3 regions of the Candidatus Enterococcus dunnyi genome follow, and region 1 is predicted to be linked to each of the others. Evidence: predicted binding sites of a transcription regulator. Region 1 holds the regulator's gene; each other region holds the start of a gene.

Region 1 (4,221 bases):
GTCGAGGCTTTATCAAACACGCATATAAGTGAAATCGATCTAAAGAAAGATATCAAGTTCCCCCAAACGGAAGAAGAACTGACAACAGAAAATCGAATAACGGTTCAAAAAGAAAAAATCTTTCATTTTGATAAGACTAAAAAGAAGCAGCAACGTCGTTCTATTTTGCTGCTCAACTTTCCTGAAAAAAGTTTTGATCGATCTGTGGTGATTCAAGGGGAAGGCAAGAGTATCGATTTAGGTAAAGTTGAATTGAACCTTCCAGCAGGTTTGGAGCTGGATTTTAAAGATGTGGTTCTTTTAAGAGCATATCACTATTGATTGGGTTTACTGATTATTTAGAAAGGATGTTTCAATGAAAAAAAGTCTTTTTTTCTTGCTTGAGGTAACTGGTAAATCTCTGTTATTTTTAATTCCTGTTTTTTCTATCGGTTACATTATTTTTTATGAGCTCACTCATTTTAATGATCAGATGATCGAGCAGTTTATTTTATCTGGAAAATTACCAATGACAGCCTTTTTTCTTGTCGTTCTATTCGTTTTGATCATTCATTTTACGTTTAATAATCAGAAAAAAAGAGTCCTTAAAGATTCTGGAATCATTCCAAAAATTAGACGGTATAAAATTGGTTATTGGTCAATAAAACGAAAAACCGGAAAAGAACAGATCCTGTTTAAAAAAAGTACGAGCATGCTAGTTGTCACTGTCGTTGCGACGATCATTTTAGGTATTATCTGGTTTGGTTATCGACTTTCAGGTGGTTCCCGTCACTCTTTGAGTGGTATTGCTCCATTTTTTACGATGAGTGGAGGAATGGCACTTGCAACACTCGTTTTGAGTGCTTTATATACGCCTTATACAAGTGATGGCACTAAAGAACGAAACGTTCATATCCTGATGCCCATCTATAATGAGCCGGTTGAAAATATCGAGAATGCTTTTCGTTCTATTTTGAATCAAACAGCAAAACCTTATTCTTTCGTTGCAGTGGATGATGGCAGTCAACTAGTTGATTATGCTGAACTTTCTGCTAAGTACCAACGGATTTTTGCCGAAAAAGATATTCGATTTCAATTTTTAACTCAGAAAAATAGTGGGAAGCGGGCGGCTCAGTTACTAGCCTATCGCTCGTTGAATATCGCTGATTTTCACAATGAACTTATTTTAACTGTGGATAGTGATACTGTTTTTGAAAAGCATGCGATCGAGCAGGGCATTATCCCTTTTGAAGACGAGCAAGTTTATTCTGTTGCTGGAGTTATTGTTACGCGAAATATTACAGATAATATCCTAACGATCATTACGGACCTATTGGTTGTTGGCCATATGGTGCTGATAGAACGATCGATGAATTCGATGTTTGGCAGTGTAGCAGTTAACAGTGGACCGATCGCTTTTTATCGTGCGGAGGTTCTGAATTTAGCGGAAACTCTTGGGTATGAAAATGAACGATTTGGCCGTGCAAGAGTGGAGTTTTCAGATGATAGTTTTTTGACGATGGCGGCTCTTTTATTAGGGAGAGCAGTTGCTCAGTCAACCGCGGTTTCTTATACTGAGTTACCAAATAAACTTAGCCATCATGTTCGGCAACACCTTCGTTGGAGCAGAGGAAGCTTTATTAGAGGCTTTTGGCGTCTGTCCCTTTTTCCGATCAATAGCTTTGTGTTTTTTAGGCAAGCTTTTGGCTGGGCAATGTTTGCTTCGATGATTGTGATCAAGCTGCAATTATTGTATTGGCTGATTTTCGTGATGACAGATATTCCATTTTTACTTTTAGCACCATTAGCCTTTAGTGCCGTTTATTCGTTATCATATATTTCGATTCCAAGAAATGACTTGGCTAAAAGAGATAAGTGGATCGTGTTTTGTGCGTTTCCCTTTACCGTATTATGGATGGTTTTTGTTCTTTCACCTGTGCGAATTTGGGGATACATTACTCATAAAAAAACTGGCTGGGGGACGAGAAATAAAATAGAGCTATAACTTTTAAATCATACAACTGTAACAAACCATGTAAGGAAAAGTTTCTTCGCGTGGTTTGTTATTTTATTTCACGATGGATAATTGTTATTAAATAAAACTCATACTATAAGAAAAAATTAATAGAGATAGATAGTTAATGTCTGGTTTCTCAGCCATTTCATGTTATAATACGAGTAGTAAACAACGATTATACGAAATAATAGATAATAATAGAGATAAATGAGGTGAATATTATGCGTTGTCCAAGATGTCATCATAATAATTCTCGAGTCATTGATAGCCGTCAAGCAGATGACGGGCGTGCGATTCGTCGTCGTAGAGAGTGCGAAAATTGTAACTACCGTTTTACAACCTTTGAGCGGATCGAAGCGGCGCCATTGCTAGTGATCAAAAAGAATGGTGATCGAGAAGAATTTAATAGAGAAAAGATTTTGCGTGGGTTGATTCGTTCAGCTGAAAAAAGACCTGTTGCAATGGAACAAATGGAGCAAATTGTTGATAATGTTGAAAACCGGGTACGTAGTTTAGGGGAAAATGAAGTTTCGACCACTTTAGTTGGTGAATACGTGATGGAAGATCTTGTAAATCTGGATGAGATTGCTTATATTCGATTTGCGAGTGTTTATCGTCAATTTAAAGATATGAGTGTCTTTTTGAAAGAATTACAAGGAATCGTTGATAAAGCTAAGTCGTCAAATAATGATGCAACCAATAAATAAGGAGGTCTTTCCTTGAAAAGTAATTGGAAAGAAGTCCAACCAAAAAGCATTTTTCAAGTTGGTATAAGTTCACCGTTATCTGATCAAGAGCGGGAAGTATTGACGCTTTTGTATCAACCGATCATTGGCTCAGATGCCTTTAGTTTGTATACGACACTTTTGTCGGAAATAGAGACTACTGGTACGAGTGAATCACTGTTTCATGCTGAATTGATCACGATGATGAATAAGAGTATCAAACAAATTCTAGACGCAAGAAAAAAATTAGAAGGAATAGGACTTTTAGATACGTTTGTCAAAAACGATCCAGAGTTAGGCACTATTTTTTTCTATCGATTGAATCACCCGGAAACTGTTGAGCGCTTTTTCAAAGATGAAGTTTTGACATTGACTCTTTTGAATACGGTCGGTCAAAGAAAGCTGGATAAGCTATTTGCTCGTTTTAGGCCAAACTTTTTCTCATTAGCTGGTTATGAAGAGATTTCAGCAAGTTTTAAGGATGTCTATTTATTTAAAGAAGAACAGATAGTTGCTCAAAATAAGCAATTACAACAGATTGAAGCGTCATTTGAGGATCCACGTCCTGCTAAAAAAATCAGTGCTGTAAATGAGTCGTTTGACTGGGCCTATTTTATTCAGGGAATCGAGCGTTTAGGTATAAAACTGCCGGATAATAAGGATGGATTTAAGGAAGAAGTTTTTATTTTTCATAATTTGTTTGGCATCACAGAATTGGATATGGTCGATTTTTGTTCAAAATCATTTGATTATTATACGGGTAAGATCGATGCTAAGGATTTTGAACGTGCGGTTTATAGAACATACGACCCTGACAAACAACAAAGAAAAAGTGAAGTCGTTCAAAATGAACAGGCGAATCTTTCAGAAGCGGATCAGCAGACCTATCGATATAATTCATTGAAAATGTCTGGTTTTTCAGAAATGGATATTCAGATGATCATGGATAGTGAAAATAACTTCCCGTTGAACTACTTAGAGGCCTTAAAAAATAGCAAAGGCGGGTATACAACACCGCAAGAGCGGTCTTTAGTGAAATATCTAGTTTCAAAATCTGGCTTACCGAATAGTGTGATCAATATTTTGATCAATTATGTATACAATATTCAAAAGCAGCCTACGCTAAAGGCAGACTATGTAAATCGAATTGCCAATGAATGGGCTCAAAGCGAAATCGTTTCACCGGAGAAAGCCATCGAACATGTCCGTGAAATAGCTCAAAAAAGTAAGACAAATCAAAGCAAGCCCCGTTATCCACAAAATAATCGAGTCATTCGTCAGGAAACATTGCCTGACTGGGTAGACAATCCAGTGGAGGAAAAGAAATTATCTCCAGAAAGACAAGCCGAGCTTGAAAGGGAGCTTCGAGAATTATTAAAAGAAGAAGGTGATTAATAATGGAAGATGTAGGAAAAGAAATGTCAAAGATCATTCGAAACAGGGATATGAGTGAACGTTATAACGAGTTGGTGAATGTTGTTTTGAAAGATGATGATGTCC
Region 2 (4,221 bases), 520 kb from region 1:
TCTGCTTACTTGAATAGCGAAAAAGTCGAGTTGGCTGATACAAAACTAACGCCTAAAAATCTAGCTGGAATGATCACGTTGATCGCAGATGGCACGATCAGTTCGAAAATCGCGAAAAAAGTCTTTAAAGAATTGATCGAAAATGGCGGAGATGCTAAAGAAGTTGTTGAAGCGAAAGGTCTAGTTCAACTTTCTGATCCTTCTCAATTGTTGCCGATCATCAATGATGTGTTGGATAACAATCAACAATCTGTCGATGATTTTAAAAATGGGAAAGACCGTGCAGTCGGCTTTTTAGTAGGTCAAATCATGAAAGCAACGAAAGGTCAAGCAAACCCAGGTGTTGTAAACAAACTGCTCCAAGAAGAATTGACAAAACGATAGAAAGCAGCAGATGCAGATGAAAAAAGCAAGAGTAATTTATAATCCAACTTCCGGTAAAGAACTAGTCAAGAAAAACCTAGCAGACATTCTTTCGATCTTGGAAGAATGTGGATATGAAGCTAGTGCTTTTGCCACAACTCCAGAAGAAAATTCCGCTAAAAATGAAGCCCGCCGTGTAGCCGAATCGGGATTTGACCTGATTGTTGCAGCGGGGGGAGATGGAACGATCAATGAAGTAGTGAACGGAATCGCTCCTTTAGAAAATCGTCCCAAGATGGCGATTATACCTGCTGGAACAACGAATGATTATGCAAGAGCATTGAAAATCCCTCGAGATAATATTGTCAGGGCAGCGGAAGTGATTCGTAAAAACCAGACAGTCAAAATGGACATTGGCCGTGCGCGCGAGAACTATTTTATCAATATCGCAGCAGGTGGTCATTTAACTGAGTTGACGTATGAAGTTCCTTCGGAACTGAAAAGTATTTTTGGCTACCTTGCTTATTTAGCTAAGGGTGCTGAAATGCTGCCGCGGGTCAAACCGATCAAGATGCGGATGGAATACGACGAAGGTGTATATGAAGGAAATGCATCCATGTTTTTCCTTGGGCTGACAAACTCAGTTGGAGGATTTGAAACGATCGTACCCGACGCCAAACTGGATGATGGCAAATTTTCTTTGATCATCGTTAAAACAGCAAATGTTTTTGAGATCCTTCATTTAGTTGCCTTGATGTTAAATGGTGGCAAGCATGTGGAAGATCCACGGTTGATTTATACGAAAACAAGCTATTTACATGCTGAAACTCTAGACCCCAAAGCGAAGATGATGATCAATTTAGACGGAGAATATGGCGGCGATGCTCCAATGGAATTTACGAATTTACATCAGCATATTGAAATGTTTGCCAATGCCGATGCGATTCCTTCAAATGCGATCATGGGATCAGTCCTAAGTGAATATAAGGATGAAGATGGTCAGGAAGAAGAAGATCAGTATCATGCAGCAAGCAAAGAGTTTGTAAAAGAAGTTGAGCGTTTGACCGAAGAAGATATTGATAACAATGGACAAATCGGTTGATTCTTTCATGAAAAAGAGGTTTCAGTCAAAACATCTTAGTTTTGACTGGGACCTCTTTTTAATTAGGAGGCTTGATTCAAAAATGAGAGACTTTATCGAAAAAACACAATATATGGTTTCTGTATAATTAGCAAACACAATATATAGCATAAAAAAGCTCTCATAATTCATTATTGAGAAGGATTCTCATTGACTTCTGATGCAAACAAGAGTAAATTAATGAAGTCGTCAATTCTGCAGAAGGTGATAATAACAGTCGCGAGAGGTTTGTTTGAGATGAGTGCAAATTTTATTATAAATGATTTTAAAGGCTGGCAAAGAAAAAGCTATTTATTTTTGATAATAATGATTTTAGTCCAATTGATCGCGTTTCTTTTTAATCCATCCAGTTGGATCACATTAGTTGGAGGCTTATCCGGAATTATTTGTGTCAATCTGATTGCTCAAGGAAAAGTAAGTAACTATATATTCGGTTTTATCAGTGCGTTGATCATTGGTTATTTTGGTCTAAAAACAAGAGTCTATGCAGAGGTACTGCTTCAAACGTTTTATATCATCATGGATATTACAGGATTATTTGCTTGGCTGAAAGCAAGTAAAGATGGAACTGGAAGTGTGACAGAGGTCAAAGTCCTAAGAGGAGTTCAATGGTTATATGCGGGGGTGATTTGGCTAGTGATCGGTCTGGCTGCGTATTATCTTCTAGGATTTGTCAATGATGCACAGCAAACACTTGATGCAGTAACTTTTAGTGTCTCAGCAACGGGAATGCTATTGATGATCAATCGGTATCAGTCACAATTTGTTTTTTGGTTATTAGGAAATTTATTTTCTATCATTTTATGGTTTAAAGCTGGGACACATGCTGGCGGGGACTATGCATTGTTTGTTATGTATTGTATGTACACCTTTAACTCGATATATGGTATGATACATTGGTTGAAAATTAAAAAAAATAATTAATATAGGTAGGGAGTTCGATGGCAGTGATCGTTTTAGCAGGTACAATTGGTGCAGGAAAGTCCAGTTTGACAGAAATTATTTCAGAACATTTAGGTTCAGAGGCATTTTATGAATCTGTTGATGATAATGAAGTATTACCTTTGTTTTATGCAGATCCTCAAAAATATGCATTTCTATTACAAATTTATTTTTTAAACAAACGTTTTGATAGCATTAAACAAGCGTTATCTCATGAAAATAATGTATTAGATCGTTCGATCTACGAAGATTCATTGCTTTTCCATTTGAATGCTGACTTGGGCAGAGCAAATGAAACTGAGGTGAAGGTCTACGATTCGTTGTTAGAAAACATGCTGCAGGAACTACCGTACGCTGCACATAAAAAGCGTCCAGATCTATTAGTTCATATCAAGGTATCTTTTCCCAAAATGCTGGAACGAATCAAACGACGTGGACGTTCATACGAGCAGGTCGACGATGATCCAGAACTCTATGAATACTACAAAGAGCTAAATAGCCGCTATGAAAAATGGTTTGAAGACTATGATGAAAGTCCAAAAATTCAAATCGATGGAGATAAATATGATTTTATCGAAAATGATGAAGCAAAAAAAGAAGTGATTCAATTGATTGAAAATAAACTGGCTGAAATCAACTAGTTTAAATGAAATAATGAAAGATGAGGTAAAGAAGACCGTTTTTATCTCATCTTTTTATGTTCTGCATTAAAAATATAATTCTTTCACTGTAAATCCGAACTCTCTATTGCTTTTCCTGTACTTTTTCATTAGAATGAGTGAAGCGCATAAAAGAAGGAGCGACCTATGAATAATTTTCCAGTAAAAAAAAATGAAACGATCGAAGTAGAGATCATTGATTTGACCCATGAAGGAATGGGTGTAGCTAAAATCGATGGTTATCCGCTATTTATAGAAGATGCTTTACCAGGTGAGAAAATCGAAATCAAAGTCCTGAAAGTCGGTAAAAGCTTTGGATATGGAAAAGTAGTGACTATTTTAAAATCGAGTGAAGACCGTGTACCAGTCAAGGATCGAAATTTTACCAAAGTCGGCATCAGCCCACTGCAGCATCTAGCTTATGGAGCCCAATTAAATTTCAAGACCAACCAAGTAAAAAACGTGATGCAGCGTGTAGCCAAATTGCCGGATGTGCCAGTTTTAGATACTTTAGGAATGAAAAACCCATGGGGCTATCGTAATAAAGCACAAATTCCAGTAAGAAAAATCGATAATCAATTACAAACAGGTTTCTTTAGAAAAAATAGCCATGATTTGATTCCATTGGAACATTTTTATATCCAAGATCCTAAGATCGATGAAGCAGTGATCAAGATTCGTGATATCATGAGACGTTACAGTGTGAAACCATATAATGAGTCTGATAACACTGGAAACTTACGACATATCGTTGTTCGTAGAGGCTATCATACTGGAGAAATGATGGTAGTTCTGATTACAAGAACACCAAAACTATTCCCGACAAGTAAAATCGTCCCTGATATTTTAGAGGCGCTTCCTGAAGTGGTTAGCATCGTACAGAATGTCAATCCGAAAAAAACAAATGTCATTTTTGGTGATGAAACAATTTTACTTCATGGTGAAGATCAGATCATTGATACGATTTTTGATTTGAAATTTGAAATTTCTTCTCGTTCATTCTATCAAGTCAATCCACAGCAAACAGAAGTAATGTATAATAAAGTAAAAGAGTACGCAGCTTTAACAGGTAATGAAGTAGTTGTTGATGCCTATTGTGGTATCGGTACGATCGGT
Region 3 (4,221 bases), 650 kb from region 1:
GAATAAACAGCCACTGACGTATAAGCTATTTCGAACTCCTTCGCCATCAACGAAATTGAATGCCTTGTAATCAGCAACATAGTTTTGACTAAGCTCATCTGCTAGCCACTCTTGAGGTTTAGGATTTCTCATGACAGTTCCTTCTTTCAAATAAAAGTAAACAACATTTCCATAGTAGTTCATCTAAATGACGATTATGAATAAGAAGTACAATAAATAGCTAAACAACTGAAAAGGTGAGACTATTTTTCCAGTTGCTTAGCTGAATGGTTTATTTCATATGCTTCACTCGTGAAGAGATTTCTTTGTGTCGGCCATGAACCATCGGTCTTGCTTGTGGATTACCTAGATAGCCGCAAGTCCGTTTTACAACATCACAAGATTTTGGATCATGATTGCCGCATTGTGGACATTCAAAGCCTCGTTCAGTTGGATTGAAATCTCCCTCAAAGCCGCATTCATAGCAATGATCGATCGGTGTATTTGTTCCGAGGTAACCAACACGGTCATAAGCATAATCCCAAACTGATTCTAAAGCTTTAGGGTTTTGTTGTAAGACAGGATACTCACAATAATGAATAAAACCACCAGAACAATATTGAGGATAGTCTTTTTCAAAATCTAGTTTTTCAAATGGCGTTGGATTTTTACGTACATCATAATGGAAGCTATTTGTGTAATACTCTTTATCGGTGATATTCTCTACTACTCCAAATTTTTCAGCATCCAAGCGGCAGAAACGGTCAGTCAGACTTTCACTAGGCGTAGAATAGACACTGAAATGATAACCATAATCATTGCCCCATTGATCGGCATGGGCTTTTAGATCTTTCAAGATTGCAAGCGTGAAATCTTTTGCTTCTGGATCGTTTTCCCAATCGCCACCATAAAAGGCAGCAGCGACTTCATACAAACCAATGTAACCTAATGAAATGGTTGCACGCTTATTTTTGAATAATTCATTGACTGATTCTTTTCTAGATAAACGTTTCCCAAAAGCGCCATACATATAAAGGATCGGTGCATTGGCTGGGATCGCTTCTTTACAGCGTTCCACACGATAGACTAAAGCGTCTTTCATGATACCTAAACGTTCTTCTAAAAGTGTCCAGAATTTATTTAAGTCGCCGTTTGCTTCCATTGCGATTCTTGGTAGATTCAACGTAACTACCCCAAGGTTCATACGACCGACATTGATTTCTTCTCCATGTTCATCCTTCCAGCCCTGTAGGAAAGAACGACAACCCATAGGTACTTTGAAGCTGCCAGTCAATTCAACGATTTTATCGTAACTCAAAACATCTGGATACATCCGTTTTGTTGCACATTCCAGCGCTAATTGTTTTACATCATAGTTTGGATCAGTTTCATTTAGATTGACACCGCGTTTCAATGTGAAAATCAACTTAGGAAAGATCGCTGTTCGTTTTTCACTACCTAATCCATTGATCCTGATTTGTAAGATCGCTTTTTGAATTTCACGCTCAAACCAGTTTAATCCCAAACCAAAGCCTAAAGAAGTAAAAGGAGTTTGCCCGTTTGACGTAAACAGAGTATTGATCTCATATTCTAAACTTTGCATCGCATCGTAGATATCTTTTTGCGTTTTAGCTTTGGCAAATTCTTCTTGGCGTTCAGTGCCGTCGATCCATTCTTTCGCATCTGCCAAATGTTTTTCATAATTTAATTTTGCAAAAGGAGCAAGCAGTTCATCTACACGGTCAGCTGAGCAGCCGCCATATTGACTTGAAGCTACATTAGCGATGATTTGAGAAATTTGAGCAGTCGCTGTTTGGATCGATTTAGGCGATTCAACCTCTGCATTACCAATTTTAAAACCGTTATTCAACATGCCCTTAAAGTCGATCAGGCAACAGTTTGTCATTGGGGTATATGGATGATAATCTAAATCATGATAGTGGATATCTCCTTTTTGATGGGCATTTGCCACATGTGGAGGAAGCATCTTCAATCCAATCGATTTCCCAACGATCCCTGCAGTTAAATCACGCTGTGTATTGAATACATCGCTGTCTTTATTTGCATTTTCGTTGACGACCGTTTGATCCTTATTGATCAATTTACCGATCGTAAAATTGATATCTGTTGATTTGCTGCGTTCAAAATCACGGCGTGTACGGTAGTTGATATATTCTTCTGCAAGCTCGTACTCATTTTTAGCAAGTAAAATATGTTCTACGATATTTTGAATTTCATAGATTTTGACATTATCTGCAAAACGTTCCGCAATTTCTTGATCGATTCGTTCCACGATTTCCTGAATGCGCTCATGAGCAAGGGGGTCTAATGAACCACGAATTTTTTGTTCAGCTTTGATCAAAGCATCATAAATTTTCTGGTCATTAAAATCAACTAGACGTCCATCTCTTTTGATAATTTTCATCGTATGCAAAGGTAAATCAGTAGCACCCACGTCATTTTTAGCTTGCTTAATCTCCATCATTTATAACCCATCTCCTCATAGATTTATTCCTTTCCTATCATAAATCAAATTATCGAAAGTTTCAACTATATATAGTGGCTATTTTTTATTTTTTATCACGTGAACAACTATATATAGTGTTTATTAAAAATGAAAAAAGTATGAAAACGACTGCCTAAAAGGTTTGTGGAAAGTGTCACAACTTTTTGTCAGGAAAAATAAATACTTCCTAAACATTTTATTATCATTACTTAATTGTAAGAGGAATCGATGTTCACCAGTTCAAAAAATTGGTAGAATAAGGACAATGAATAAACTGGAGCGAATCAGATGAAAAAAATTTTAGAAGTGAATCATCTAAGTAAATCTTATGGCTATCGAAATAATAAGGTTCAGGTCCTAAACAATATTTCCTTTTCTGTAGAACAAGGCGAATTTGTTGGGATCATGGGACCAAGCGGAGCGGGGAAGTCAACATTGCTGAATGCGATTTCGACTATCGCTTTGCCGACGACTGGCACAGTTCAGATCGATGGTCAGGATATTTTAAAAATGCGAAATAATCAAATCAGCGATTTTCGTCGCAAAGAATTAGGGTTTATTTTTCAGGATTTCAATTTGCTGGATACGTTGAATGTGAAAGACAACATTTTATTACCGTTAGCGATCGATCGAATACCGATTGAAAAGATGGAGCAGCGTTTGAACCATGTGGCTACTATTTTGGGAATTGAGCAATTATTGGAAGAATATCCTAATACGATTTCGGTAGGTCAAAAGCAGCGGGTTGCTGCAGCTAGAGCATTGATCACAGAGCCCAAATTGATTTTTGCGGATGAACCTACCGGCGCACTAGATTCTAAGTCGGCTGCGGAGCTGCTCCAATATATGACGAATATGAATGTTGAGGATGATGCAACGATCATGATGGTGACGCATGATCCTTATACGGCAAGTTACTGTAATCGTATTTTATTTATCAAAGATGGGGTGATTTTTTCAGAAGTCGTACGCCAAGGATCAAGAAAGGAATTTTTCAATCGAGTGATCGATATGCAGGCCACGATTGGCGGAGGTGGTCGTGCCAATGATTTTTAACTTATCCTGGAAAAATTTTAAAGGGCAATTTTTGAATTATTTAGTTTATTTTGTCAGTATGACGTTTGCGGTAGTTGTTTATTATTGTTTTAGCGCAATTACATACAATCGTTCATTGACGAATCGGCTAGGGCAGGAAATCCATATAGATGGTGCAATGAATCTAGGTGGTGTTTTGATTGTCATCATGATTTTAGGTTTTATGTTTGCAGCAAATCATTTCTTCTTATTGAAACGTCGAAAAGAGATTGGGCTGTATCAGCTGGTTGGAATGAAAAAGGCGCAGATATCCTTATTGTTTTTTATTGAAACATTATTTTTAGGCGCTATTTCCTTGATCACGGGCTTGTTTTTAGGTGTGATTTTTTCGAAGCTCTTTTCGATGATTCTTGCCAAAGCGATGTTTATACAGGTAGAAAGCTTGTTTTCTATCTCGATTCCTTCGATGATTCAAACGAGTGTTGTATTCGTTTTTATGTTACTGGCGGTATCGATTCGAAGTACTTGGCTGATTTATCTGTATCAGGTGACCAATTTACTAACACCTGAAAATAAACGATTAGCTACTTCTAGTCGATTATCCGGATTTAAAGCGGGGCTTGGTGTTTTCGGTGCGTTCTTGATTCTTTTGGGTTATTTTTTATCATATAATATTGTACGGTTTATTGCACTTTTGATGA

The links. Region 1 encodes NrdR, which represses ribonucleotide reductase genes. Its sites were predicted from a motif close to ACACNATATATNGTGT; they were not measured.
Region 2: the regulator NrdR is predicted to act here: its motif matches at 1,569-1,584, upstream of pnuC (nicotinamide riboside transporter PnuC).
Region 3: the regulator NrdR is predicted to act here: its motif matches at 2,569-2,584, upstream of nrdD (anaerobic ribonucleoside-triphosphate reductase).

The regions. Positions count from the first base shown of each region.
Region 1 is NZ_CP147246.1:105,050-109,270, forward strand. It holds gene A5889_RS00450 (pectate lyase-like adhesive domain-containing protein) at 1-321, shown strand, start outside; gene A5889_RS00455 (glycosyltransferase) at 356-1,984, shown strand; gene nrdR (transcriptional regulator NrdR) at 2,218-2,703, shown strand; gene A5889_RS00465 (replication initiation and membrane attachment family protein) at 2,716-4,116, shown strand; gene dnaI (primosomal protein DnaI) at 4,119-4,221, shown strand, end outside.
Region 2 is NZ_CP147246.1:3,088,214-3,092,434, forward strand. It holds gene gatB (Asp-tRNA(Asn)/Glu-tRNA(Gln) amidotransferase subunit GatB) at 1-384, shown strand, start outside; gene A5889_RS14525 (diacylglycerol kinase) at 401-1,465, shown strand; gene pnuC (nicotinamide riboside transporter PnuC) at 1,742-2,428, shown strand; gene A5889_RS14535 (deoxynucleoside kinase) at 2,446-3,087, shown strand; gene rlmD (23S rRNA (uracil(1939)-C(5))-methyltransferase RlmD) at 3,253-4,221, shown strand, end outside.
Region 3 is NZ_CP147246.1:2,949,843-2,954,063, forward strand. It holds gene nrdG (anaerobic ribonucleoside-triphosphate reductase activating protein) at 1-132, opposite strand, end outside; gene nrdD (anaerobic ribonucleoside-triphosphate reductase) at 272-2,464, opposite strand; gene A5889_RS13900 (ABC transporter ATP-binding protein) at 2,774-3,541, shown strand; gene A5889_RS13905 (ABC transporter permease) at 3,531-4,221, shown strand, end outside.